3 regions of the Mesorhizobium sp. B2-3-7 genome follow, and region 3 is predicted to be linked to each of the others. Evidence: predicted binding sites of a transcription regulator. Region 3 holds the regulator's gene; each other region holds the start of a gene.
The links. Region 3 encodes PhoB, which activates phosphate uptake and scavenging genes when phosphate is short. Its sites were predicted from a motif close to TGTCATNNANCTGTCAT; they were not measured.

Region 1 (9,728 bases), on a different contig from region 3:
AAACGTTGGCGGTCTTTGCCGCCGGACGCGAATTGATCATTGTCTTTGCCTCTCGTTTGTCGCCCTGGTGATTTTTTGTTTTTCACCTTGATCGCGACACTATCGAATACTCATAAAATTCGACTTAAACGCCAAGGCTAACAAGAGCTTACCGGTAATAGGTTTCGCAAGACGCTTAACGAACGGTCACTCGAGCAAGGATAATTAACCTAAAGATTTAGCCAATGATTTCAGGGCGAAATCCGATCCGCCGGATCGCCGGCGGCGCGTGCCGGCTTCAGGTCCGGGGCGACCGCTTCTGCAGATAGATGACGAGGCGGAAAACGACATAGAGCAGCGCCACCCCCGCATGCGAGACGACGATGAGCGGGCGGCGGCCGAAGAGTTCGGGAAAGCCGGCATACATGACGATCTCCGTCGCGGCGCAGATGAACCAAATCACCGGCCCCCAGGAAGCCAGCATCCATAGGCCGGCTGCGGCAAAGGGAAAAAACACGGCGAGCATCACCGCTGCCACCTGCCAGTGGACCGGCATCAGGTCGAAGCGCCACAGCGAGCCGGGATAGAAGCCGATAAGCCTGATCCAGTACAGGATACCGAACAGCAGGCAGTATCCTGATATGATTCGCTGGAACCAGGCGAAGATAACCTCCACCCCTGAAGGCTGAAGCACGACGCGTCTGGACGTCACCTCACTCATAGCGCGAGTTCCCGTTCACCGAGCGAGGCAAAATAGGCATCGACATCCGCGTCGTCGACCGCATCGAGGGTTGCCGGCAGCCATTGCGGCTTGGAACCCTTTTCGATGATGGTGGCGCGTATGCCTTCGTAGAAATCGTGGCCCGCGAGCATCCGGTTGAGGATGCGGAACTCCATCTTCATGCATTGATCCATCGGCAGCGTCAGGCCGGCAGTGATCTGGCGCCAGGCGACACGAAGGCTGGTCGGCGAGCGCGTCAGGATCGTCGCCAGCGTCCTTGCCGCAAACTCATCGCTCCCTGCCGCCTGCTCCAGGCTGCCGATGATATCGGCAAGCGACGCCTGCGCGAAGTGATGGGCGATCGCCTCCAGCACCTGCCTGTCCGTCTCGCGCTTCGCCGGGATGAAGAAGCCGCGCAGCACCGATTCGGGATCGCCGGTGGCGGCGAGCTGGTCGAGAAAGCCAGCCTGGTCCTGCGCCTTGATCGTATGCGTGGCCAGCCCGGACCACAACGCGTCGCCATAGCGGATACGATTGCCGGTCAGCGCCAGGTACATGCCGAAGGAACCTCCAAGATCGGGCAGCAGATGGCTGGCGCCGACATCCGGGAAAAAGCCGATACCCACCTCCGGCATGGCGAACTGCGCATTTTCCGTCATCACCCGGTGCGATCCATGAAAGGAGATGCCGACGCCGCCGCCCATGACGATGCCGTCGATCAGCGCCACATAGGGTTTTTTGAAACGCGCGATCTGGGCGTTCAGCCGATACTCGTCGGCGAAGAACTCGACAGGCGGCTTACCGGCCCGGCCGGCCTCATAGATGTGGAGAATGTCGCCCCCGGCCGAAAACGCCCTACCCTCGGCCTTGACGACGACGACGTCGACGCTCCAGTCCCGCTCCCAAGCGTGCAATGCCTTGGCGAGTGCATTGACCATGCCGTGCGTGACCGCATTGAGTGCCCGCGGCCGCGTCAACGTGACGATGCCGGCCCGGCCCAGATGTTCGAAGCGGATCTCGTCGCCTCCGCCAAAATCCATCGTGAAAGAATCCCTCCCCCGCTCCGCCGGGACTGAAGTGCTAAAGCGTGGCCCATGGCCGCGTCAATGCCGGCATGCCGGCAGCGCGTCTTGGCTCGTGCCGGAGCCTAGTGCTAAAAGAGCCGTTGTGGCCGCAACGCCGAGAACCACGGCGACTGCGCAGCTGTAGCGGGTTTCCAACGGGGTGTTGCTCATGGCTGGATTTGCGCGCCTCGTGCCGATGACGATCGGGCTGATCATCATTTGCCTGGCTTTGCAACCGACCCTGGCGGCAAGCCTCGCCGATCTTTACCAGTCGCAGACCATCGTCAACGGTCGGTACGAGAAGAACCGCCAGGCCGGCTTCAAACGTTGCCTCGACGCGGTTCTGGTCCGGGTTTCCGGCGACCAGCGCCTGCCGGCGAAACCGGAGATGGCGGCGCTGCGCGACAAGGCCGGCAGCTTCGTGGCGGCCTTTCGCTACCGCGATCGCATGGAAGGCATTCCCAACCATGACGATCAGGGCACGTATGATCGGCCTCACAATCTCTACTGCCAGTACAGCCCGGCGATGATCGATCCGGTGCTGGCTTCGCTCGGCAGCAGGCCATGGCTGACCGAAAGGCCACGGCTGGCGGTGTTCTTGTCGACCGAGCGCGGCGTCAAGCATTTCGCGCTCGATGCCGATGACGAGCGCGGCGTGCTGATGCGCGAGTCGTTCGGCAATGCCGCCGCGCCGGTTGCCATGCAGGTAACCTTCCCAACGGCAGCGCTGCTGTCGAAGGCGGGGCTGGACGACAGGATCATGCGCGAGGCCGACATGGCGAAGCTGGACACGGTTGCGAAAATGGCCGGCGCCGACCAAGCGCTTTCCGGCAGCATCGTCTGGAGCGACAAGGAGTTGGGCTGGATCGCCGACTGGCGGCTGGCGAAGGCCGGCAAGACCTACGCCTGGCAAGTGCGCGGCGTCGGCTTCGACGAGGCGTTCCGTGTCGGCATGCGCGGTGCGGCGCAGATCCTTTCGGGCAACGGGCAACCCGAATAAGGACCCGGCCGGATTGCTGGCACAAACGTGTCGCATTGGTCAGCACCACGGGTGCGTGATAAAAGCCGGCCAAACGAGAGTTTTGGCGATGAACAGATTCACCCCCGCAAAACCTGCCGGCGCGCGCAGCGTCGACGACATCACCGGCAGCCGCCGCTTGCGACGCATGCGCAAGGCCGACTGGTCGCGGCGCCTGGTGCAGGAGAACAGGCTTTCCGTCGACGACCTGATCTGGCCGATCTTCGTCGTCGACGGCAGACAAGTGCGCGAGCCGATCGCCGCCATGCCGGGCGTCTTCCGCCTGTCGATCGACCTTGCCGTCAAGGAGGCCGAACGCGCGGCGAAGCTCGGCATCCCCGCGCTTGCCACCTTTCCCAATGTGGACATTTCGCTGCGCGACGAGACCGGCTCGCATATCCTCGACCCCGACAACGTCATCAACCGCGCCACGCGCGCGATCAAGGACGCGGTGCCTGAGATCGGCGTCATCACCGACGCCGCGCTCGACCCGTTCACCAGCCATGGTCATGACGGCATCCTGCGCGACGGCCTCATCGTCAATGACGAGACGGTGGAACAGGTAACCGCGGCGGCCGTCATACAAGCAGCGGCCGGCGCCGACATCATCGCGCCGTCCGACATGATGGACGGCCGCATCGGAGCCATCCGCGACGCGCTCGACGCAAACGGTTTTCAGGACGTGGCGATCATGTCCTATGCGACGAAATTCGCCTCCGCCTTCTACGGGCCGTACCGCGAGGCGGTCGGCACGGCCGGCCTGCTCAAGGGCGACAAGAAGACCTATTACATCGACCACGCCAATTCCGACGAAGCGGTGCGCGAAGCCGAGCAGGACCTGGCCGAAGGCGCGGACATGCTGATGGTCAAGCCCGGCCTGCCCTATCTCGATATCATCCGCAGGCTGAAGGACGAATTTGCGATGCCGACCTTCGCCTACCAGGTGTCGGGCGAATATTCGATGATCAAGGCGGCGGGCGCCAATGGCTGGATCGACGGCGAAAAGGTCATGCTGGAATCGCTTCTTGCCTTCAAACGCGCCGGCTGCGACGGCATTTTGACCTATTTCGCCCCTGAGGTGGCGGAGATGCTGAGAGCATAGTTTCCCCAGCGCCTTCAAACCATATGCTCTTCATGGACCCACCGGCAAATGAGCCGGTATAGCGGCTGTCTCGGCAACCGCCATTTTGGCATCCGCACCAACCATCAGGCAACACTCTGGACATCGCATAGGCGAAGTACGGATATGCATCTTTTCGATCGCGGAAAATACTACTTGCAATTTGCAATCGGTTTGCTAGAAAGTAACTGCTTGCAAAATACAACTGGTCTGAGGAGGCTTTCCATGTCCAGACTTCGCGTCAACGCATTCACCTTGTCGCTCGACGGTTACGGCGCCGGTCCCGACCAGGATTTGAAAAACCCGCTCGGCGTCGGTGGGGAAGCCCTGCACAAATGGATGATCGGTACCCGCACCTTCCGCAAGATGGTGCTCGGAGACGATGACGGCACAACCGATATCAACGAGGCGTTCGCGGCGCGCAGCTTCGAGAATGTCGGCGCCTGGATCCTCGGCCGCAACATGTTCGGGCCGATCCGCGGCGAATGGCCTGACGAAAACTGGAAGGGCTGGTGGGGCGACAACCCGCCCTATCATGTGCCGGTCTTCGTGCTGACCCACCATGCGCGCGAGCCGATCGTCATGGAGGGCGGCACGACCTTTTACTTCATTACGGATGGCATCCATTCGGCGCTCGAGCAGGCAAGGGCAGCGGCCAATGGCAGCGATGTGCGGGTCGGCGGCGGCGTCGCCACCATCCGGCAGTACCTCCAGGAGAGGCTCATCGACGAGATGCATCTGGCGATCTCGCCGGTGCTGCTCGGCTCCGGCGAGCACCTCTTCGCCGGGATTGATATGCCGAAGCTCGGCTACGCGTGCAGCGAACAAGTAGCGACGCCGCTTGCCACGCATGTCGTCATCAAGCGGACTTAGGAATTAGTTGTCTGCGACAGTGGGAATTGGCAACCCTTGGTGCAGATCCTTTCTCCCCGTCACTATACGGGGAGAAGGACAAACTCTCGTTCAATACTTCTCGGGCACGTAGAGCTCGCGCGGCAGCACCTGGCGCTCGTATTCGGGATTGAAGACCCGCTCGGGCAGCGTGATCTCCTCGTGCGGCACCTCTTCATAGGGAACCTGCTGCAAGAGGTGGTCGATGCAGTTCAGCCGGGCGCGCTTCTTGTCGTTGCCCTCGACGATGAACCAGGGCGCCTCCGGAATGTTGGTACGGGCGAAGGTCTCTTCCTTGGCCTTGGTGTACTGTTCCCAGCGCACCCGCGACTGCAGGTCCATCGGCGACAGCTTCCACTGCTTCATCGGATCGTGGATGCGCATCAGGAAGCGCATCTGTTGTTCCTCGTCGGTGATCGAGAACCAGTATTTGACCAGCGTGATGCCCGAACGGACCAGCATGCGCTCGAACTCCGGCACGTCACGGAAGAATTCCTCCACCTGATCGGGCCCAGCGAAACCCATCACCCGCTCGACGCCGGAACGGTTGTACCAGGAGCGGTCGAACAGAACGATCTCGCCGCCGGCCGGCAGCTGCGGCACATAACGCTGGAAATACCATTGCGACGTCTCTCGCTCGGTCGGTGCCGGAAGCGCCACGACGCGGCAGATCCGCGGGTTGAGCCGCTGGGTGATGCGCTTGATGACGCCGCCCTTGCCAGCCGAATCGCGGCCTTCGAAGATCACCACAAGCTTCTTCTTGTGGTAGGCGACCCAGGATTGCAGCTTGATCAGCTCGGATTGCAGCCCGATCAGGTCGCGAAAATACTGCATGCGGTCGATAGAAGGCGGATGCGCGTTCTTGTAGATCCTGGCGATCTCCAGCGACAGCGCCGGTTCCGACATCTCCAGTTCATAGTCCTCGTCGAGCGTGTCGGCGAGTTCGGCTTCCAGCCAGTCCCGGGCGCCGGACTTGGGTATGGATTCATTCATCGGTGTTCCTCCATCTGCAAGCTGCCGCCTCCGGCAACGACCGGGCGCACTGGTCGCGTCCTGACGGCGGCGCGCAACGCCCTGATCGACTGAGTATAGGCCGGCAATGACGGTTTTATTGCAGGGGCACGCCACGGCCGCTCATCGGTGTGCTGGGGCCGGAGGGCGACAAGCCGCACGGATTGTCCTACAAATCCAGCAACCTGATCGGGCCATTCTTCTCAATCGCGAGGACTGACATGGAATACCGCACTCTCGGCCGTTCCGGCCTGAAGGTTTCGGCGCTGACGATGGGCACCATGACCTTTGGCGGCGCCGGCCCGTTCGCGGCTGTGGGCAACAGCGATCTCGCCGAGGCGAAGCGCATGATCGATCTGTGCATCGATGCCGGCATCAATCTCATCGACACGGCCAATGTCTATTCGGACGGCCTGTCGGAGGAGATCATCGGCGAGGCACTCGGCGGCAAGCGCAGGAACGACGTGCTGATCGCCTCGAAGGCGCGCATGCGCATCGGCGACGGTCCCAATGACGAAGGCCTGTCGCGCCATCATTTGATCCGCGAATGCGAGAAAAGCCTTAAGCGGCTCAAGACCGACGTCATCGACATCTATTTCCTGCACGAATGGGACGGCGTGACGCCACTCGAAGAGACCATCGCCGCGCTCGACACGCTGGTCGGCCAGGGGAAGATCCGCTATGTCGGCTGCTCCAACTATTCCGGCTGGCAGGTGATGAAGGCGCTCTCCATCAGTGACACCCGCCATCAGCCGCGCTTCGTCACCCAGCAGATCCACTACACGCTCGAAGCACGCGAAGCCGAATACGAGCTGCTGCCGATCTCGGTCGACCAGGGATTGGGCGTGCTGGTGTGGAGCCCACTGGCGGGAGGCCTGCTGTCGGGCAAGTATCACCGTGACAGCCCGACCGCGCGCCAGGTCGCCGGCTGGTCCGAACCGCCAATCCGCGACGAGGACCGGCTGTGGCGGATCGTCGATGTGCTGGTCGAAATCGGCAAGGCCCGCGGTGTGTCCGCCGCACAGGTGGCGCTTGCCTGGCTGCTTGGCCGGCCGGCTATCAGCTCGCTTGTGATCGGCGGGCGCAACGAGGCCCAGTTCAGGGACAATATCGCGGCGGCCAGCCTGACGCTGGCCGGCGAAGAACGTGATCGCCTCGACGCGGTCAGCCGCCCGCCCCTGCTCTATCCCTATTGGCATCAGCAGCTGACGGCAAAGGAGCGTTTCGGCGCCGCCGACCTTGTGATCGACCGAAGCAGCTTATAGGAACCCTGGTGCCGGCTCCGAGACGTCGGAAGGCGAACGACGCGTAGTCAGCCCACAAGAACAGCAAAAAAGGAGCCGCTATGGCACGAGCACCAAATTACGATCAGGAACGCAAAGAACGCGATCGCCAGAAGGCGGCCAAGAAGGCCGAAAAGCTGGCGGCCAAGGCTGCGGCGCGGGAGCGTCAGAAACCCGAGACTGACGCCGAGATTGAAACAGAGGAATGACGGCGCGCGGCGGCAATCCGGCCTGGATCAGGCCGGCGCCTTGTCGCTGACGAAGACGTCCACTTCACGCGCCGCCGCGATAAAGGCGCGCCTTGCGTTCATGGCCGGCTTGTCGCCGGCCAGCGCATCGTGGCAGGCCTGCAGCGCCGCGCGATGCTTGGGGGTGCGCTTGCCGGGCCAGCTGTTCATGAGATAGTCGGAAGCCTCGCGGGCCGAGCGTAAGAGCTGTGTACTTCCCGCCGTGACTGATTTGACGGTCACGGGTACTTCAAATCGGTTGTTTTCCATCGCCCGGTCCTACGCCATCGGCGTCCGCGAAGCGAGGCCGAAAGTGGGGCTCGGGGCCGGTGGTCCTTTTTTCGGCGGCGAGTGGCCTGCCCTGCAGGCCGCATTATGCCGCCACGACGGCAAATCCCCTGGCGCGAAGGCCGCGGCGATCATTGGCCAGCGACGTCAACAGACGGTCGCGACTGCCCACGATATGCTCCGAGAGCAAGCGCGCGGCTTCCTGTGCATCGCCGCTCCGCACGGCGGCCAGGACGGCGTGATGTTCGGCCCACGCGCGGCCAAGGGCCGCTCCATCGCGTACCTCCAGCCAACGGGCGCGCGAAAGCCTGGTCATCGCGTCGCGGACGGCCCGAAACAGGAATTCATTGCCGGACAGTCGCGCCAGCTCGATGTGGAAATCCATGCCGACGCGATGCCATTCCTCGCGCGGAGTGTCGTCGTCGCAGGAGACGAGCATAGCCTCGATGACATCGACGGCACTTCTGTCGGCAAGCCCGCATGTCAGCCGCAAGGCCGCGACCTCGACCGCTTCGCGGTAGACCGCGATCTGCTCGAGTTCGGCCAGGTTGATGGGCGAGACCGTCCAGCCGCGCCCGTCCCTGCCGACCAGCCCTTCGGTTTCGAGCCGCAGCAGCGCAGCCCTGACCGGCGTGCGCGAGGCGCCGAAGCGGCTTTCGATCCAGCGCTCGGTGAGTTTCTCACCCGGGCCGATCTCAAGTCCAAGGATCATCTCGCGGAGCTGCCGTTCGACGTTGTGCATCTGCGACATCGTTGTTGCCTTTTCACGTGCCCGCATTGACAGCGGTCGGGCTGTGGGTCCATGACGGATACCGACTTGGTATCCCAAAATGGTATCCACAACAATCCCTGGCACACGCAGGCACGGCATGACGCAGAACGATACGGAACAGGGCGGCTACAATATCCACTGGCGGCGCAATCTCGCCGTCTGCTTCGCGGGTTCGTTCAGCACGCTCATCGCCATGACCCTGCTCTTGCCGTTCCTGCCGCTCTATGTCGAGCAACTGGGCGTCGAGGGCCATGCGGCGATCGTGCAATGGTCGGGCATCGCCTATGGGGCGACCTTCTTCGCGGCGGCGCTCGTTGCGCCGTTATGGGGACGGCTCGGCGACCGCTACGGCCGCAAGCTGATGCTGGTGCGCGCCTCCTTCGGCATGGCGATCTGCATGTCGCTGACCGGAATGGTCGAGACGGTCTGGCAATTGGTGCTGCTGCGCCTGCTGATCGGCTTTGCCGGCGGCTATTCCTCCGGCTCGACCATATTGGTGGCCATGCAGACGCCGAAGGACCGCTCCGGCTGGGCGCTCGGTGTCTTGTCCGCTGGCATCACGGCAGGTTCGCTGGTCGGCCCCCTGCTCGGCGGCGCGCTGCCGCCGGTAATCGGCATCCGCGCGACCTTTCTGTTGTCCGGCGGCGTCATCTTCCTTGCCTTTCTGGCGACGACATTCCTGATCAAGGAGAACCAGCACCCGCAAGCAAGCAAAGCCGCGACGGCGGCAAAGCCGAAGAGCGGCTGGTCGCAAATTGCCGACAAGCGTCCGGTCGTGGCCATGCTGACGACCGGCATGCTGCTGGCCTTCGCCACCATGTCGATCGAGCCGATCATCACCGTCTATGTGCAGCAGCTGATCGAGGACCAGAGCCGGGTGACGCTCGTTGCCGGCGTGGTGATGTCGGCGGCCGCCCTCGGCGCCATCCTGTCGGCGTCGTGGCTTGGCAGGCTCGCCGACCGCGTCGGTCATTGGAACGTCGTCGTCGGCGCGCTGGCCGTGTCGGCACTGCTGCTCATTCCGCAGGCCTTCGTCACCGACGGCTGGCAACTGATCGGGCTGCGCTTCCTGATGGGCCTGGCGCTCGGCGGTTTGCTGCCTTGCATCACCAGCGTCATCCGCCACAACATTCCCGACGGCGTCGGCGGCAACGTGCTCGGCCTTTCGATCTCGGCCCAATATGTCGGCCAAGTCGCCGGACCGCTTGCCGGCGGTTTCGTCGGCGGCCATTTCGGCATGCGGGCGGTGTTTCTCGGCACGTCGGTGCTGATGGCGCTCGGCGCGGTCTACAACTGGATTGTCCAGGCGCGGCGGACGCGGCATATGTTGATGGAAGCGAGCAAGCCCTGACAA
Region 2 (9,728 bases), on a different contig from region 3:
CGCAACGGAAGGGGCTGGAGGTAAACCGCTGTGAAGCGGAAGGAACAGGCCTGTTTTGCCTGCACCGTTACTGTGACACCAAACCGATAAAGTGTGTTGTCCTTCCGATTCCCTTGATGCGTGCATTCGATTGCGGCGGTTGTATTTCTTTCCGATGGGAACCCGATATGGCCGCCGGTTGTTCCTTCCGGCGTACCGCACGGCGCGGCGCTGTTTGAGGGACCCCATGATCGAGAAGCTCTTCACCAAAATCGCCAACCGGGTAGCCCACCTTGCGGGGCTGTCGCCGACATTCGCACTCTGCTGCCTGATCGTCATCATCTGGGCAGTAAGCGGCCCACTCTTCGCCTTCTCGGACACTTGGCAACTGGTGATCAACACCGGGACGACGATCATCACCTTCCTGATGGTGTTTCTCATCCAAAACACCCAGAATCGAGACGGCGCGGCAATCCAGGCCAAACTGGACGAGTTGATCCGGGTCAGCGAAGCCAAGAACACCTTTATCGGTATCGAGCATCTGACCGAAGCCGAGGTCCAGGAGATCCGTGCCAAATGCGAGCGGGCAGCGAAGCGGCATGACGAGAAAATCGCGGCCGTAGCTGCCAAGAAAGCCGTGGCGTCAAAGAGCAAACCGAAAAAGCAGGTGGCTCGAAGCACCGGCTGAAACCGGTTAACCCCCAAGGGTTCCGTCGTTGCTCGAATGCGACCCGATCCGAACACCGGCTCTCATTTTTCGGACATGCTCATTGCTTCATGAATGCCGCGAAGGCATCCTTGTGGTCGGGGTGCCAGCGCGACAGAGCAGGGCGGTTTTCGATGATGTCGCCGATCGCCCAGGCCATGCGTTTCTCATCCAGCGGACGCGTCACCTCGTTGTCAGGGCACAGGATGTAGAAGTCGCGCTTTGTCAGGGATTCCAGCATGAAATCAATGACCTGTTCGCCGGTCCAGGCGCCGGCCGGCTTCTCGGTCGCACCCTCGGTCAGGCCGGTATAGGTGAAGCCCGGGATCAGCAGATGCGACGACAGATGGGCACCCGGTTCGTTGCGCAGGGCATGCGCCAGTCCCTCGGTAAAGGTCTTCACGCCGGCCTTGGAGACGTTGTAGGCAAGGTTTCCAGGCGGCGTGGTGATGCCTTGCTTGGAGCCGGTGTTGACGATCAGGCCCGGCTGGCGGGCCGCCAGCATGCGGGGCACGAAGGCTTCGACGCCATGCACGACACCCCAGAAATTGATGTCCAGCAGCTGCTTCCAAGCGTCGCGGTTCTCCCACGGCTTACCCGGGTTGTTGCCGACACCAGCATTGTTCATCAGCAGCGACACATTGCCGAAGGCGCCAAAGGCTCTTTCGGCGAGACGATCCACGTCTTGTGCCTTCGAAACATCGGCGGCGACGGCCAGCACGGCATCGTCGCCGGCGATCGCGGACACAATACGGGCCGCATCCTCAAGACGCGGGCCGGCGACATCGGCAAGCACGATCTTCATGCCCATGAGAGCCAGCCGCTTCGCGGCGGCAAGACCAATGCCGCTGGCAGCGCCGGTAATGACTGCGGCATTGCCCGAACCAAGCGCGGGCAAAGCGGTCTGGAGTTCTGCGTCGGTCAGCATGGGCGGCGGATTCCTTCTTGCGATGGCGCCGAACTTAGCGCCGGAGCGGGCTGGCGCAAGCCTCCACGCGCCTGGCTGCGCTTCAGCAGCCGGCATGGGCCGGGTTGACCGGTCCAGCCGAGACTGCGCATGGTGCCTCGCAAAAAGGAGATTTCCCGATTGACGGACTGGATCGAAATCCTGAAGCAGCAGACCACCATCGGCGATCAGATGAACCGCGAAGTGCCGCAGATGCTGGCAAACCCCGAGATCAACGAAGCACAGGTGAAGACGCTGTTTTCCGCCTTGGAAAAACAGGCAGATTTCGTCGAGAAGCTGCGCATGGCGCTGGAAAAGTTCGGCCATGACTTTGCGGTCATCAAGGCGGCGGAACGGCTGGAAGAGCGCTACGCCGATCTTGCCGCGTCGGTGGCCGAGAAGCTGAAAGCGATGCGCGAATAGATCCCTATTTTTCGATCACGCGTGCGAAACGCCGGTCCGGCACAAGCCAGACCAGGGCAACCAGTACATAGATCGCGACGCCGATCCACTGGCTGATGAAGGTCAGCGGGATGGCGCAGAGATAGGCGACAAGCGAGATCTTGCCCTTGCGGTCGTTGCCGATCGCCCTGGCAAAGGCCGTATCGTTGCCGTGCAATCGGTGAAGCGTCACGACGAGAATGAAGTAGGCGATGGCGCACAGCGCAAGATCGGCGCCGTAGACGGCGACCGGCACCGGCGCGAAATGGTTTTCGCCCATGAAGGCCGTCGTCACCGGCATCAGCGACAGCCAGAACAGGAGATTGAGGTTCGCCCACAACACGCGGCCGTCGACCCGCTGCACGGTGTGGAACATATTGTGCAAATTGTTCCAGTAAAGGCCGACGTTGATGAAGGACAGCACGTAGCTGAAAAAGATCGGCCATAGCGGCAGCAAGGCCGAGAGATCCTCGCCGTGCGGCACCTTCAGTTCAAGCACCATGATGGTGATGATGATGGCCACGACGCCGTCGGTGAATGCCTCGACCCTGCCTTTGCCCATGATTTGCGCCCTATGTCCGGTGTCGATCGTTGAAGATGGTAAATCGTTAGCTGATGTTGTCAGGCCGATAAACGCCATCCGGGAAATTTCTCAACTATATCAGGGGAAACTCTCCCGCCAGGCCGGCTCGCGGCAATGGTTTGCTGTGGCAAATTGTTGACTTTTCTTGCCACAATCCTCCATCGAAGACAGGCTCGGCTGAACCACATACGGCCGAGCGATCGAATGGAGTGACGGACGAGATTTCGATTTCTGCTCTGCCTCGCGACCATTCTGGCCGCCATCCTCGGCACGTCGGCCGCCGCGTTCGCCTACAGCGCCCACACCACCACCAACCTCAACGTGCGCTCCGGGCTCGGGTCGGGATATGCCAAGGTGGGGACGCTGCCAGCCGGCTACAGGGTGAACGTCACCGGCTGCCAACCGGGTTGGTGCAGAATCCATGGCGGCGGCTTCAGCGGCTGGGCCAGTTCCGGCTATCTCTCGCGGGCCCATGTCGTTCGCCCGCCGGTGATCATCGTGCGCCCGCCGCATGGTCCGCCGCACTGGCAGCATCGCCCGCACCGTCCTCCGCACCATCGCCCACCGCACAAACCGCGTCCCGGGAAGTGCAAGATCGCACCAGGTTTCTCCTGCAAATAACGGATTGCAGCGGGGTCACACGACAGGATGTCGTGACGGATCGGAACCATCGGCTCCGACACGAGCCTGTTCAGCCAACGGGTTTCCCGGTCCAGACAACGTCCGTCATGCTGTCAGGAGCCCGCCGGCCGGCCGGAACGTCGGGAGTAAGGGCGCGTTAAGGTCGCGATCCCTGAACCGATGAAGAGGTTTGGCCATGTCCATTCGTGACTTGGCGCACACGCGCAACGAAGCAGGCGGCGAGGCTCTCGCAATTCCGGTGGTTGCCACAATGATCGCCGTTCTGTTTGCCGGCAGCACGGTGCTGACGCCGCTGTACATCATCTACAAGCAGCAATTCGGCTTTTCACAGATCACGCTGACGCTGGTCTACGCGGTCTATGTCGTCGGCAATCTCGGCGCCCTGCTGATGTTGGGCGGCGCGTCGGATGTCGTTGGGCGCCGGCCTGCCGCTCTCGCGGCCATGATCGTCGCCGTCGCCAGCGCGCTTGTCTTTCTGTTCGCCAACAATGTCGTTCTGCTCGATGTGGCGCGCGTCCTGAGCGGGCTTGGCATCGGTGTCGGCGCGGGGACCGGAACGGCATGGATCGCCGAGCTTCTCCCCGGCGCTGACAAGGCGCGCGCCAGCGTCATTGCCACCAGCACCAATTTCCTGGGCCTCGGTTTCGGCGCACTCGTTTCGGGACTGTTGGCGCAGTATGAACCGTGGCCCTTGCGCCTGGTCTTCATCGTTTATCTGGCGGCGCTTGTGATCGTCTCCATCCTGGTCTGGCGTACACGCGAAACGGTGGCGGAGCCTGGCGGCCTCGGGCAGATTTCCATGCGGCCACACTTTGCCGTGCCGGATGAAATCCGCGCGCGCTTCGTCGCGCCGGCGGTGACCGGTTTCGGCGCCATGGCGCTGGTCGGCTTCTATGCCGCGGTGGCGCCAAGCATCCTGGCGCAGCAACTGCATGAGACGAACCATGCTGTCGCCGGTGCGCTGTTCTTCGAATTGGCGATCGTCACCGCGCTCAGCATCGTAGCGCTGAAGCAAATGCAGAGCGGCAAGGCCATGCTGACCGCGCTGGCGTTGATGATTCCCAGCATCCTCATGGTGGTGGCGGCGCAGATGCTGGCGTCGATGGCGCTGATGATCGCCGCCACCGCCTGCTGCGGCGTGACGGCCGCACTCGGCTATCGTGGCAGCCTGCAGGTGGTGAACGAGATCGCACCGGAGGATCGCCGCGCCGAAGTGGTATCCAGCTTCTTCATCTGCTGCTTTATCGGCAATGCCTTGCCCGTCATCGGTATTGGCATCATCTCGACCTATGCCAGCCCCATCGCGGCCAGCCTGGCGTTCGCCGGCATGATCATCGTGTTTGCGCTGGTCGCGCTGGGCTTTGGGTTGAAAAACAGGCCTTGAGAGCGGCCAGCTTCAGCCGTTCGGCGTCTCTGGGGAAAAATGCGCGCGCTGGCGCGGCACGCCGAGCCCGGTGTCGGGCGGCTCGCCGGCGGCCGGCCGGTTCTCGATCATGTGCAGGGTGCGCCAGCCGCCGAGACGGTAGTAGGCCGCGGCCAGCAGCAGGGAGGTGATCGAGCCGGCCGGGAAACTCCACCACAGCGCTTCCTCGCCGATCACATCCCGCATGAAATAGGCAAAGCCGGTGCGCACGACCAGCACCGAGATCACCAGGATGACCAGCGGCGGCATCACGGCGCCCGTGGCGCGCACGGTGGCGAACAGCACGATGGTGACGCCGAACAGGATGAACGACCAGGACGCGACGTTGTTGATGTGAGCGGCGATGTCTATCGCCGCGCTGTCGCGGCTCAGGAACAGACTGAGGATCGAGCGGTCGAAGACCCATAGAAGTGCCACGAGAGCACCGGTCAGCACCAGGTTGAAGCCGACGCCTGACGCTGCGATGCGGCTGATGCGGTCCCAGCGGCCGGCGCCGACATTCTGCGCCGCCATCGAGGACACGGCCGCGCCGATGGCGAGCGCGGGCATCTGGATGTAGGTCCATAACTGCGCGGCGATGCCGTAGGCGGCGGCCACCTGCGAACCGTAGGAATTGACGATGCCCATCACCGTCAGGGCCGCGGCCGAAATCACGATCATCTGCAAACCCATCGGAACGCCCTTGAAGACGACGACGCGCAGCAAGGCGGGGTCCGGCCGCAGCAGCGCCAGATTGGCGCCGGCCAGACGCAGCGGATGCTTGCGGACATAGAGCACGATCAGGATGGCAATGACGCTCACTGTCTGGCCGACAAGCGTCGAGGTCGCCGAGCCGGCGATGCCGAGCTCGGGGAACGGCCCGATGCCGCGGATGAGCAGTGGGTTCAAGATGATGTCGAGCACGACGGCGAGCGCCATGAAAAAGAACGGCGTGCGCGAATCGCCGGCGCCGCGCAGCACCGTCATGACAAAGGACAGAAGGTTCATCATCGGCACGGCGACGAAGATGATGCGCAAATAGGAGCGCGCCAGCGGCAAGGCGTCGGGCGGTGTGCCGAGCGCGCCCAGAATGGTGTCGACCCAGATCCAGCCGCAGACGGCGAACAGCACCGAGACGAAGAAAAAGAAGGTGGCGCTGGTGCCGACGATGCGGCGTGCCTCGGGGAGATCGCGGGCGCCGACCGATTGCGCCACCAGTATGGTGGCCGCCATGCCGATGCCGAATACCGTGCCGAGGATGAGGAACAGCACCAGATTGGCATTCGAGGTGGCGGTAAGCGCGGATTCGCCGAGGAAGCGGCCGACCCAGACAGCGTTGACCGAGCCGTTGAGCGATTGCAGCACGTTGGAGCCGAGCACCGGCAGGGCGAACAGCAGGAGCGTGCGCGGAATGGGGCCGCTGGTCAGGTCACCGGTGCGCCGGCGCGCGGGCATCTTTTCATCCATGGCGGGCATCCGGCAAAGCTGGTTCTTTTGAGTCCGGCACGCAGGATACCGCAGGCCCGACCGGGATGCACCCTTGCGAAAGGAGCGACGGCGGGCAAGGCACGCCGTCGTGCATCCGATCAAGCTTGTCGGGCAGGAGGCGCCAGGCGGCGCCTGCTGCAAGATGCTTACTTCCTGGCGAGGCCGGGAAGCGTGACCTGATAGACAAGGAACATGGTGTCGACATCGGCGCCGTCCTCGGCCTTGTAGGGCGCGCCGACCTGGAAACCGTCCTGGGCGAGGAAATCGTTGTCGTTGGCGACGAACAGGAAATAGTCGTCGGGCAGCTTCGGATCGAGCACGCTCGCCAGCGACATCGCTTCCCACTTTTCCGAGAGGTTGTCCTTGTCGTTGGGCGCGCCATTGTGCAGCCCGAAGCGGGCAAGCTCGGCCTTGTCGTTGATGTCGATGAACGGCATCAGCCTTGCCGGCGTGACCGACGGATCGAGCACGCCCTTGCGCGCCACCGGCTTGTCGGCGGCATCGAAGGGACCGCCGGCGATGTCGGTCGCGCCGGAAAGGTCGACAATGTCGATCTTGCGATACAGCGACTCTTCGCCCTTCAGGCCCTGGCCATTGCCGCTGTCGCGCGCCAGCATCAGGAAAGCCGTGTCCGACAGCGCCACGATCTCGCTTTGCGCAGCCACCTTGGTCTTGCCCTTGGCGTCCTTGAACACCGGCAGCGGCACGACATATTCATGTGCCAGCTTGAGATGGGCAAGATCGGAGGCGTCATAGACCAGCGCCCTGGTGTTCTGGCGCGTCGAGGCCGAATCGCCGCCGTCCTGCCGGGTCGCCGACTGCAAAACCGCGATCACGAACTTGCCGTCCGGCGTCATTGCCATGCCTTCGAGGCCCTGATTGTTCTGGCGGCCGGTCTCAGGATCCTTTGGGTCGGGTTCGGCAGCACCTGGGCCCGGATTGTCGGAAGCAAAATTGGCCGTGCCGTGGCGCATCGGCACGAGCGCGGCCGGAGGCTGGGTCGCCGACATCAGACGGCCGTCGGCGGAGAAGCGGTAGATGTCGGGACCGTATTCGTCGGAGACGAGCATGGTGCCGTCGGGCAGCCGCACGATCGCCTCGTTGTCGAGCGCGAGCTTGCCATTGTCGGCCTGCGGCAGGACAGGCATGTCGCCGGCGGCGGGACGCACGCCGTTCAGCGGGTCGAGACCGGTGACGTCGGCACCCTTGTCGTCGGTCAGGAGCATGGTGTCGGCGAGCGTCGCCTTGACGCCGGTCTGCTCCTGGCCGGCCGCGGGCGCGGCACCTGGTGCCACCGGGGCGAACTCGATGTTGATCGTGTTGAGGCGCGGCCGGTAGTCGGTGGTACCGACGACGTTATAACCGCGGTCGGGCAGCAGCCACAGCGAGCCTCTGTAGGTGCCGGCATCATGCGTCCAGCCCGCGGTGTCGATCGACATGCCGGAGCCGGAGCCGAAGGTCTCGCCGAACCTGTCGCGCTGGCCGGCCGGGATGCGGCCAACCCCCACCAGCCCCTTGTTGACGAAACTGGCGCCGCCGACGCTGGCCGAGCTGTCGGCGAAGGCAGGCAGCGAAACGGCCGAGGCCACCAGCGCGGCGGCCAGCAGCCGCAACGAGAACGAGCGTAAATGCGTCATGGATATCCCCTTGATGACAAAGCGCCGGGACGGCGGAATTCCGAGGTTGCCTGGGGGCGGCGAGGCTGCCGCCCTGGAGGGCGGCTATGCCCTCGCCAAGCGGTCTAAGGCGCGAACATGATGCTTGCATGACAGTTGGTGACGCATTCGCGTCGGCCCGCCGCGACGCTGCTGGGGAAGTGCGGCCGCGCCAAAAAATCGATCGTTCCGAGACAGGTTCGACACCGTCCAGGAGCTGTTCGCAGTACTAGACACTCATGTACAGTACGTATATGGTTCCGGTTTCGAACAGTCCGTGGAGGAGGGAAGCCTTGAAGTCTCACTACCGCGCAGTCGTCATCGGGGGAGGAGTGGTGGGCGCTTCGGTGCTCTATCACCTGGCGCGGTTCGGCTGGTCGGATGTGGCGCTGATCGAGCGCGCCGAACTGACGGCGGGCTCCACCTGGCATGCGGCGGCAGGGTTCCACGCGCTCAACGCCGATCCCAATGTCGCCGCGCTGCAGGATTACACCATCAACCTTTACCGCGAGATCGAGGCCGAATCCGGCCAGGACGTCGGGCTGCACATGACCGGCGGCGTCAACATAGCCAGCGATCCGGCGCGCTGGGAGTGGCTGAAATCGGCCTGGGCGGTATTCCAGTCGGTCGGCATCGAGACCGCCCGGCTGGTGACGCCTGACGAGATCAAGGCGATCTGCCCGATCGTCGACGTCACCGGCGTGCTTGGCGGCCTCTACGATTCCAACGAGGGCCATCTCGACCCTTACGGCACGACGCATGCGTATGTCGGTGCCGCCAAGAAGCGCGGCGCCGACGTGATCCTGCGCAACCGCGTGGTCGAGCTGAAGGCGCGGGCCGATGGCCATTGGGACGTGGTCACAGAGCAACGCACCATCACCACCGAGCATGTCGTGAATGCCGGCGGGTTGTGGGCCAAGCAACTCGGCCGCATGGCCGGGGTTGAACTGCCGGTGACGCCGATGGAGCACCATTATTTCGTCACCGAGGACATTCCGGAAGTCGCTGCCCTCGACAAGGAGATCGGCCTGGCCGTCGATCTCGACGGCTTTTCCTATCTGCGGCAGGAGCGCAAGGGCGTGCTGCTCGGCGTCTACGAGCAGAACCCGAAGCACTGGAACATGGACGGCGCGCCGTGGGATTACGGCATCGAGCTCATCCCCGAAGACATCGACCGCATCGGCCCGGAACTTGCCAAGGCGCATGAGCGCTTCCCTTGCCTGGCGACGGCAGGCATCCGCAAATGGGTCAACGGCGCCTTCACCTTCACCCCGGACGGCAATCCGATCGTCGGGCCGGTCCGCGGCCTGAAGAATTACTGGGTCGCCTGCGGCGTCATGGCCGGCTTCAGCCAGGGCGGCGGCGTCGGCAAGTCGCTGGCCGAGTGGATGATTTACGGCGAGCCGCAGGCCGACATTTTCGGCATGGACATCGCCCGCTACGGCGCCTTCGCCGCAAACCGGGAATATCTCAGGCAGACGACGCGACAGTTTTATTCTCGTCGTTTCGTCATGACCTTTCCCAACGAACGGCTGCCTGCGGGCCGGCCGCTGAAACGCCCCGGCGCCTATGACGGCATGAGTGCGGCGGGCTGCGAATGGACGGCTTCCTGGGGGCTGGAAATCCCCGCCTATTTCGCGCCGATGGGATTCCGCGAGGAGACGACGCTCAGGCGCTCCAACGCCTTCGACATCGTCGGTGACGAGGCGCTGCAAGTCCGGCGCGCCGCCGGCCTCATCGATATCTCGGCCTATGCGCGCTACGCGATCACGGGACCGGGCGCGGAGGCCTGGCTCGACAGGCTGCTGGCCTGCAGGCTGCCGAAGGCGGGACAGGCGAGGCTGGCGCCGATGCTCGGGCCGGACGGGCGGCTGAAGGGCGATCTC
Region 3 (9,728 bases):
CGATCTCGGCGACCATCGCCAACGAGTTCACCGAAGCCGACGGCGATCTCTATACGTCTTCGCTGGTGGCGCTCGGCCTGATCCTGTTCGTCATCACTTTCCTGATCCTTGCCCTTGCGCGCTACATGCTGCTGCGCATGGACAGCCGCACGGGAGCCTGACCGATGTCGACGGCCACATCGCTTCACAATCGACGCAAGCGCAGGAATGCCGTGATGATGACGCTATGCGTCGCGGCGGCGGGCATCGGCCTGGCCTGGCTGGCGCTGATCCTCGGCGCACTGCTCTATAAGGGCCTGTCGGGTGTTTCGCTCTCTGTGTTCACCGAAATGACACCGCCGCCCGGCGATGCCGGCGGCCTGCTCAATGCCATCTACGGCAGTATCATGATGACAGTCATCGCCGTCATCGTCGGCACGCCGATCGGTGTCCTCGCTGGGACCTACATGGCCGAATATGGCCGCTTCTCGCGCCTCACCACCGTCGTGCGCTTCATCAACGACATCCTGCTGTCGGCACCCTCGATCATCGTCGGCCTGTTCGTCTACGAGCTGCTGGTGCGGCCGATGGGACATTTCTCGGCGATTGCCGGTGCCGTCGCACTGGCCATCCTGGTCATCCCGGTCGTCGTTCGCACCACGGAGGACATGCTCAACCTGGTGCCGAACGCCCTGCGCGAGGCCGGCGCCGCGATCGGCGCGCCGCGCTGGGTGGTCATCCGCTCGGTCGCCTACCGTGCGGCGCTGTCGGGCATCGTCACCGGCATATTGCTGGCCATCGCCCGCATTTCCGGCGAGACGGCGCCGCTGCTCTTCACGGCACTCAACAACCAGTTCTGGTCGAGTAATCTCAATGCGCCGATGGCCAGCCTGCCCGTCACCATCTTCCAGTTCGCTCTCAGCCCCTACGAGGAATGGCAGCAGCTGGCGTGGACCGGCGCACTCATAATCACCCTTACGGTTCTCGGGCTGAGCATCTTCGCCCGCAGCCTTACCGGACGCAGAGAGGACAGATGAAACCGATGTTGTCCACCGAGTTGAATACGCCCGAAGTCGCGGTCGAGAAAGCCAAGATCGAGGTCAAGGGCCTCAATTTCTACTATGGCCAGTCGAAGGCGCTGAAGGATATCAGCCTGTCGCTGCCCGAGCGCAGCGTCACCGCCTTCATCGGGCCTTCGGGCTGCGGGAAGTCGACGCTGCTGCGCGTCTTCAACCGCATCTACGAGCTTTACCCGAGGCAGAGCGCCGAGGGCCAAGTGCTGCTCGACGGCCAGAATATCCTCGACCGTTCGCAGGATCTCAACCTGCTCAGGACCAAGATCGGCATGGTGTTCCAGAAGCCGACGCCGTTCCCGATGTCGATCTACGAGAACATCGCCTTCGGCGTCAGGCTCTATGAGAAGCTCAGCAAGGCGGAGATGGACGGCCGTGTCGAGCAGGCGCTGAAGCGCGCGGCACTGTGGAGCGAGGTCAAGGACAAGCTCAACGCCAGCGGCCTCAGCCTTTCGGGCGGCCAGCAGCAGCGCCTCTGCATCGCCCGCACGGTGGCGGTGAAGCCGGAGGTCATCCTGCTCGACGAGCCTGCCTCGGCGCTCGATCCGCTGTCGACCGCCAAGATCGAGGAGCTGATCGACGAGTTGCAGGCCGATTATACGATCGTCATCGTCACCCACAACATGCAGCAGGCGGCGCGCGTGTCGAAGCAGACCGCCTTCATGTATCTGGGCGAGCTGGTCGAGTTCGACCGCACCGAGAAGATCTTCACGTCGCCCCGCGAGAAGCGCACGCAGGACTATATCACCGGCCGCTTCGGCTGATCCCAGGCATACGAGGACCAAGATCATGGCCGAACACACAGTCGCAGCCTTTGACGAAGATCTCGGACAGATCAGCAGGCTGATCCGCGACATGGGCGATCTCGCCTCATCGATGGTCGGCGGCGCGACCAAGGCGCTCCTGAATTCCGACAACGCGCTCGCCCAGCGCGTCGTCTCCGACGACGCGATCATGGATGCGCGCCAGCGCGAACTCGACGACCGCGCCATCACCCTGATCGCCAAGCGGCAGCCCATGGCGGACGATCTGCGCCATGTCGTCGGCTCGATCCGCATGGCGGGCGATCTCGAACGCATCGGCGATCTCGCCAAGAACATCGCCAAGCGCGTCGGCACCGTCGGCCTTGCCGCCACGCCGCGCGACCTGTCGCACTCCATCGACGCCATGGCGCAGCTTGTGCTGATCCAGGTCCAAGGCGTGATCGAGGAGTATGCGGCGCGCGATGCCGCGGCACTTGCCAAGCTGCGCGCCGACGATGAACGCATCGACGTCAAATACACGTCGGTCTTCCGCGAGCTGCTGACCTACATGATGGAGGATCCGCGCAACATCACCGCCTGCACGCATCTTTTGTTCTGCGCCAAGAATCTCGAGCGCATCGGCGATCACGTGACCAACATTGCCGAAAATGCCTATTATGTGCTGACCGGCACGCAATTGCCCGCCAATCGCCCGAAGCAGGACGAGACGGCGATGTCGGCGCCAGCGGCTTGACGGCAGGGGTGACCAGTCGATGATCGCGCCACGCATCATGGTGGTGGAGGACGAGGAGCCGCTGGGTGTGCTGCTCCGTTACAATCTGGAATCGGAGGGTTATCAGGTAGAGGTGGTGACGCGCGGCGACGAAGCCGAGATCCGCTTGCAGGAGAATGTCCCTGACCTTCTTGTGCTCGACTGGATGGTGCCGGCGGTGTCCGGCATCGAGCTCTGCCGCCGTCTCCGCATGCGGCCCGAGACCGAGCGGCTGCCGATCATCATGCTGACGGCGCGCGGCGAGGAAAGCGACCGGGTGCGCGGTCTCTCCACCGGCGCCGACGACTATCTGGTCAAGCCGTTCTCAACGCCGGAATTCATGGCACGCGTCAAGGCGCTGCTGCGCCGCGCCAAGCCCGAAGTTCTGTCCAGCGTGCTCAAGGTCGGCGACATCGTGCTCGACCGTGAATCGCACCGGGTCTACCGCAAGAAAAGCGAGATCCGGCTCGGGCCGACCGAGTTCCGCCTGCTCGAATTCATGATGCGACATCCCGGCCGCGTGTTCTCGCGCAGCCAACTGCTCGACAATGTCTGGGGCGAAACGATCTATATCGACGAGCGCACCGTGGACGTGCATGTCGGCCGGCTGCGCAAGGCGGTCAACAATGGCCGCATGCCTGACGTGATCCGCACCATTCGGGGCGCGGGGTATGCGATTCGCGAAGACTAGGGATATGTCACGCAACGTTCTCGCCCACGCCTGATTTCGCCTGTGCCCCCGGCGCGAAAATCTCCTGGTCGACGAAGGTCAGCGCGCGCATGGCGCAGCCCTCGCGGATCAGTGGCAGTTCGTTCGGCTCGGTGTCGAAGGAAATCGATTTCGAGTGCTGGCCGCCGGCGGTCTGGGCAATGGCCTCGCGCAGAGCCGGCTCGATCAGGTCGAAGGCGGCGGCGCTGACGCCGACCATGGCGACCGGCGCCGGATCGATCAGCGCGAACAGGCTGCCAAGGCCGTAACCCAGCGCCTCGCCGGCCTTGCGGTAGGCTTCGCGCTCCGGCCCGTCCTTTTCGCGCGCCGAGGCCGCCAGGGTGCGCATGTCGGCGTCGCTGACGTCGACGGGCTCGGTGTCCTCGCCAAGCTGCCTCGCGTTGCGCCAGATGGCATAGTTGCCGGCATAGGCCTCGACGCAGCCGCGCCGCCCGCAGCGGCAGAGCGCCCCGCCGGGGCGATGGATCATGTGGCCGAACTCGCCTCCGGATGAATGGGTGCCGGTGAACAGTTCACCCTTCAGCACCAAGCCCATGCCGATGCCGTGCGACAAAAGGATGGCGATGAAGTCGTCGCGGTAGCGCTGGGGATCGCGCCAGCGCAGCGCCACCGCCATCATGTTGCAATCGTTCTCCATGGTGGCGGGAATGCCGAACTCGGCCTCCAGTATGTCGGCGAAGGCGATGTCGGTCTGCGGCGTGATCGGCGACCACAGCATGGTGCGCGCATCCGTGTCGGTGATGCCCTGGATCGCCAGCGCGATACGGGCGATGCTGCCGACGTCGAGGTCGGGATCCTCGAACCGCCGCCTGACGATGGCCACGCATTCGCCGATCAGCGCCTCGCGCGACAGGGTGAGCGTGTCCAGCCGGCGCTGCTCTTCAGATATCACCTGGCCGGCATAGTCGATGACGGCGACGGAGAGAAAATTCAGCGACAGCACCACGGTCATCACCGCCGCGGCTTCAGGGTTGAGGCTGAGGCCGACCTGCGGCCGGCCGCGTTTCAGCGCACCGGCCTCGCTCGGCTTGCTCTGCGCCAGGATGCCTTCGCCAATCAGGTCGGAGGAGATCGCCGATATGGTGGAATGGCTGAGCCCGGTGGTCGCGGCAATCTCGGTGCGCGAGGGCTGCCCGGCACGGCGCACGGCCGCGATCACCATCGCCCGGTTGCGTCGGCGCAAATCGTCGTGGCGGATTCCGACCGACATGTTTCTCGCATCCTCCCCGTCGCCGCGTTCTCTCCCCAGGATCCCGACGACCGTCAAATACTGGCAGAACCGGCCTTGGCTGTCATTATTTATTCCGGAGCTCGAAAAAAATTCACGAGGACATCAAAATACATCAGAATCGACGTTGACAGCGTTCCGACGATGGACCAGTGTTTTTTCGAGGCTCGAAAAAATAGAGCCTTTGTGCCGGCCTACGGGCCTGTTTGGTCGCGCCATACGCGGCGCAGGGAGGATTAAGATGAAGAGATTCACAGCCGCCATCCTGGCGGGTGTCGCCATGTCGCTGACGCTCGCGTCGGTCGCGCAGGCGAAGGACAAGGTCATCGGCGTTTCCTGGTCGAACTTCCAGGAAGAGCGCTGGAAGACCGACGAGGCCGCCATGAAGAAGGCGATCGAAGCCGCCGGCGACAAGTATATTTCCGCCGACGCCCAGTCCAATCCCGGCAAGCAGCTCACCGACGTCGAGAGCCTGATCTCCCAGGGCGCCAATTCGCTGATCATCCTGGCGCAGGACGCCTCCGCCATCGGCCCGGCGGTGCAGAAGGCGCTCGACGAAGGCATTCCGGTCGTCGGCTATGACCGCCTGATCGAGAACAAGGACGTCTTCTATCTGACCTTCGACAACAAGGAAGTCGGCCGCATGCAGGCCCGCGAAGTGTTCAAGGTGAAGCCGGAAGGCAACTACGTCTTCATCAAGGGCTCGGGTGCCGATCCGAATGCCGATTTCCTGTTCTCGGGCTCCATGGAAGTGCTCAAGGACGCCATCGACAGCGGCAAGATCAAGAATGTCGGCGAAGCCTATACGGATGGCTGGCTGCCGGCCAATGCGCAGAAGAACATGGAGCAGTTCCTGACCGCCAACGACAACAAGGTCGACGCGGTCGTCGCGGCCAATGACGGCACTGCCGGCGGCGTCGTCGCGGCGCTGACGGCTCAAGGCCTGGCCGGTACCGTTCCGGTCTCGGGCCAGGACGGCGACCACGCGGCGCTGAACCGCATCGCGCTCGGCACGCAGACCGTGTCGGTGTGGAAGGACGCGCGTGAACTCGGCAAGAATGCCGCCGAGATCGCCTCGCAGCTGGCCGACGGCAAGAAGATGACCGATATCGCCGGCGTCAAGGACTTCACAACGCCCGGTGGGAACACCGTCAAATCGCTGTTCCTGACCCCGGTTGCGATCACCAAGGACAATCTCAACGTCGTCATCGACGCCGGCTGGATCAAGAAAGACGAGGTCTGTGCCGGCGTCGCGGCGGGCAGCGTAGCGGCCTGCAACTGATCTTCCATTTCATGCGATGAACGCCGCGGCTGCCAAGCCGCGGCGTTTTTTCAAGAAAATTTGTTTTTCCGCCCCGGGCGGGTAACTTCTAGGCTGGCTTCCGGCATCCCGCATCGGACGGGCAGGCCGGCGGGAGAAAATCATGACCGATACGACGTCCAACCCGCAGGCCGACACCGCGCGTGCGTCGGAACTCGGCGCCGTCGCCCGGTTCCTTAAGGCGACCGAGATCGACACGCGCATGCTCGGCATGATCGGCGCGCTGCTGCTGATCTGGATCGGGTTGCATGTCTTGTCCAGCCTGCGTCTCGGCGTCAATCCGCTCGATTTCGACAGCCGTACCTTTCTCACGCCGCGCAATCTGTGGAACCTGTCGGTGCAGACCTCGGCCGTCGCCATCATGGCCTGCGGCATGGTGCTGGTCATCGTCATGCGCAATATCGATCTGTCCGTCGGTTCCGCCGAAGGGTTGATCGGCATGGTCATGGGCTTCGCCCAAGTGCATTTCCTAGTGCGCTTCGTCGGGCTTGAGCTTGGCAACCCATGGATCTGGGTGCTGGCGCTGGTCATCGGCCTGGTGCTCGGTCTGTTGATCGGCGCCTTCCAGGGCTTTGTCATCGCCTATCTCGAAGTGCCGGCCTTTATCGTGACGCTGGGCGGGCTTCTGGTCTGGCGCGGTGCGGCATGGTGGGTTACCAGCGGCCAGACGGTGGCGCCGCTCAACGCGACGTTCCAGCTGATGGGCGGCGGCCCGGCCGGATCGATCGGCGCGACCTGGAGCTGGGTGGTCGGCATCGCCGCCTGCCTTGCGGTGGTGCTTGCGCTGTTCAACGGGCGGGTACAGCGCAAGCGCTTCCGTTTCCCGCTGCGTCCGATCTGGGCCGAGACGCTGATCGGCGTGGTCACCTGCGCCGTCATCATGGGCGCGGTTTGGCTGGCCAATTCCTATCCATGGCCTGTCGGCATCGTGAACAGATATGCAGCCGCCAACAACATAACCGTGCCCGAGGGCGGCCTGTTCATCGCCCACGGCATCGCCATACCGGTGCTGATGGCCATCGCCGTCGGGCTGGTCATGACCTTCATCACCAAACGCACCCGTTTTGGTCGCTATGTCTTTGCCATTGGCGGCAATCCGGAAGCAGCCAACCTCGCCGGCATCAATACGCGCTGGATCACGATGAAAGTGTTCATGATCATGGGCGTGCTGGCCACGATCGCCGCCGCGATCTCGTCGGCCCGGCAGAACTCGGCCACCAACGTGCTCGGAACGCTCGATGAATTGCTGGTGATCGCGGCGGCCGTCATCGGCGGCACGTCGCTCGCCGGCGGTTCGGGAACGATCATCGGCGCCATGCTGGGCGCGCTTCTGATGCAGTCGCTGCAATCCGGCATGGTGCTGCTCGGCGTCGACTCGCCTCTGCAGAGCATCGTCGTCGGCGCCGTGCTGGTCATCGCGGTGTGGCTCGACACCGTCTATCGCAAACGCGTTTGAGGGAGGAGGACAATCATGGCTGACAGGATCGCTCCCGCCGGCAACCCGCTGGTCGACATGCGCAACATCTCAATCGCGTTCGGCGGCATTCGCGCCGTCGACGATGCCTCGATCGATCTTTTCCCCGGCGAGGTCGTGGCCCTGCTCGGCCATAACGGCGCCGGCAAGTCGACACTGATCAAGATCCTGTCGGGCGCCTACAAGCGTGACGCGGGCCAAATCTTCGTCAACGGCGAAGAGGCTTCGATCTCCAACCCGCGCGATGCCAAGAAATACGGCATCGAGACGATCTACCAGACCCTGGCGCTCGCCGACAATGTCGACGCCGCCGCCAACCTGTTCCTCGGCCGCGAGCTGAGGACCGCCTGGGGCACGCTCGATGATGTCGCCATGGAGGCCGAGGCGCGCAAGGTGATGGGCAGGCTCAATCCCCGCTTCCAGCGCTTCAAGGAGCCGGTGATCAAGCTGTCGGGCGGACAGCGGCAGTCGGTGGCGATCGCACGCGCGATCCTGTTCAACGCCCGCATCCTGATCATGGACGAGCCGACGGCAGCACTTGGACCGCAGGAAACGGCCCAGGTCGGGGAACTGGTCAGGCAGCTCAAGTCCGACGGCATCGGCATCTTCCTGATCAGCCATGACATTCACGACGTATTCGAACTGGCCGACCGGGTGTGCGTCATGAAAAACGGCCAGGTCGTCGGCACTGCCCGCACCACCGATGTGACCCAGGACGAGGTGCTGGGCATGATCATCCTGGGCAAATGTCCGCCTGGCGCCATTCCCGGACCAGGCGCGCTGAAGATCGCCGCCTGAAGCCTGCTGGCCTGAGCCCGTTACCGATCTGCCGATCAGGTGATATGCCAGCCGGCGGGATGGCTTGGCCTTGCCATTGTGTTGACCGGGCGACTTGCCCATAAAGGGCTCACATGCTGATAGGCCGCATTATCCGTTGAAGAAGCTTTTTCCAATCGTCGCTTTCGTTGCCGTTGCGCTGATCAGCATGACAATGGCGGGGTTCGCCTATTTCGCGACGCAAGAGGCGGCTCGCATCAAGTTCGACGCGACCGCGGACGATGCGCTCAACCGTATCGAGAGCCGGATAGACCTGCAGCTGTCGCTGCTGCGCTCGTCGCAAGCCTTGTTCGACGCCCGCAATGGCGACATCTCGCAGAGCGAGTTCAAAGCGTTCTTCAATGCCCTCAACGTCGATACCAATTTCGCCGGCCTGCGCGGCATCGGCTTTCTCCGGCTGGTGAAAGCAGGCGACGAGGCGACGGTCGAGCGCGACATGCTGCATGACCAGGGCACCAGGCGTGCGATCTATCCGGACACCACCCAGCCATGGCGGACGCCCGTTGTGCTGTTCGAGCCGCTCGACCCGTCCAATAAGGCCAGCATCGGCTATGACATGTTCACCGAGCCCGTGCGGCGCGCGGCAATCGAGAAGGCAATGGCAGATGACCAGCAGCACGCGAGCGGGCTGGTGCAACTCGGCCAGGACACGGGTGCAGCACAGACCTTCACCGGCTTTCTCGTCTTCGTGCGGCTCAACGTCGAGACCGCACCTGATGCCATAAACGCATCGCGATCCTCGACGGTAGGCTTTCTCTACGCGGCCTTCCGGGCCAGGGAGTTGTTCCAGATCGCGCTCAGCCGCGCGCCGCTGCTGCCGGTCAACACCGAAATCTACGATGGCGGCGTCGATCCGGATCATCTGCTGTTCCGGTCGGAGACGCCGCCCGTGTCGGGCTTTGGCGACAGGCTGCTGGTCACCCGCAAGATCAGCGTGGCGGGCCGTCCGTGGACCGTGCAGTTCAGGCCGACAAGCGCCTTCTCGCAGCCATCATCACGGGCCATCCCGGTCATGCTCGGCCTGTTCGGGTTGCTGCTGGCCGGCGCCATCGCGCTTGTCGCGCGCTATCAGGAGCGAGCCTACGAGGCAGCGTCGCTGCTGCATGAGACGACGGAAAAGAGCCTGCTCGAAAAGGATTTGATGCTGCAGGAGATGAAGCATCGCATCAAGAATTCGATCACGCGAGTGCTGGCGATCGCGCGCCAGACCGCGTCACGTGCCAGCGACGTCAATGAGTTCTCGGCATCTTTCTCGGCCCGGCTGCAGGCAATGGCCGCGTCCCAGGACATGCTGACGCGCTCGCGCTGGCAGAAGGCGGATCTCGGCGATCTCCTGCGCATCGAGCTTGGCCAAGTGTTCGGAAAGGAGCTGCCGGAAGAGCTTTTGTCCGGGCCGGAGGTGCTGCTTGACGAAACCACGACGCAGGCACTGGGCCTCACCTTCCACGAACTGGCAACGAATGCGCTGAAATATGGCGAGGCCGGCAATACGGTCGGCGCCCTCAGGATCGAATGGTCGGTCGAAGGGCGCGGGCGTGGCCGGGTCTTGGCTCTGAGCTGGCAGGAAACCG

Region 1: a site for PhoB is predicted at 5,893-5,909, ahead of ppk2 (polyphosphate kinase 2). Genes of this name have one in related genera too.
Region 2: a site for PhoB is predicted at 7,942-7,958, ahead of FJ940_RS13605 (esterase-like activity of phytase family protein). Genes of this name have one in related genera too.

What each region holds. Positions count from the first base shown of each region.
Region 1 is NZ_VFVV01000003.1:320,442-330,169, forward strand. It holds gene FJ940_RS08440 (winged helix DNA-binding protein) at 1-40, opposite strand, end outside; gene FJ940_RS08445 (DUF6163 family protein) at 278-700, opposite strand; gene FJ940_RS08450 (enoyl-CoA hydratase/isomerase family protein) at 697-1,740, opposite strand; gene FJ940_RS08455 (DUF2066 domain-containing protein) at 1,934-2,764, shown strand; gene hemB (porphobilinogen synthase) at 2,853-3,884, shown strand; gene FJ940_RS08465 (dihydrofolate reductase family protein) at 4,128-4,775, shown strand; gene ppk2 (polyphosphate kinase 2) at 4,866-5,786, opposite strand; gene FJ940_RS08475 (aldo/keto reductase) at 6,026-7,069, shown strand; gene FJ940_RS08480 (hypothetical protein) at 7,150-7,296, shown strand; gene FJ940_RS08485 (DUF982 domain-containing protein) at 7,324-7,557, opposite strand; gene FJ940_RS08490 (GntR family transcriptional regulator) at 7,688-8,353, opposite strand; gene FJ940_RS08495 (multidrug efflux MFS transporter) at 8,472-9,725, shown strand.
Region 2 is NZ_VFVV01000006.1:111,935-121,662, forward strand. It holds gene FJ940_RS13570 (low affinity iron permease family protein) at 227-667, shown strand; gene FJ940_RS13575 (SDR family NAD(P)-dependent oxidoreductase) at 747-1,613, opposite strand; gene FJ940_RS13580 (hypothetical protein) at 1,773-2,054, shown strand; gene FJ940_RS13585 (TMEM175 family protein) at 2,059-2,634, opposite strand; gene FJ940_RS13590 (SH3 domain-containing protein) at 2,977-3,276, shown strand; gene FJ940_RS13595 (MFS transporter) at 3,473-4,681, shown strand; gene FJ940_RS13600 (MATE family efflux transporter) at 4,694-6,166, opposite strand; gene FJ940_RS13605 (esterase-like activity of phytase family protein) at 6,334-7,824, opposite strand; gene FJ940_RS13610 (FAD-dependent oxidoreductase) at 8,136-9,728, shown strand, end outside.
Region 3 is NZ_VFVV01000017.1:28,675-38,402, forward strand. It holds gene pstC (phosphate ABC transporter permease subunit PstC) at 1-161, shown strand, start outside; gene pstA (phosphate ABC transporter permease PstA) at 165-1,016, shown strand; gene pstB (phosphate ABC transporter ATP-binding protein PstB) at 1,013-1,816, shown strand; gene phoU (phosphate signaling complex protein PhoU) at 1,842-2,549, shown strand; gene phoB (phosphate regulon transcriptional regulator PhoB) at 2,569-3,258, shown strand; gene FJ940_RS25845 (ROK family protein) at 3,266-4,507, opposite strand; gene xylF (D-xylose ABC transporter substrate-binding protein) at 4,767-5,807, shown strand; gene FJ940_RS25855 (sugar ABC transporter permease) at 5,950-7,302, shown strand; gene FJ940_RS25860 (ATP-binding cassette domain-containing protein) at 7,318-8,118, shown strand; gene FJ940_RS25865 (CHASE domain-containing protein) at 8,255-9,728, shown strand, end outside.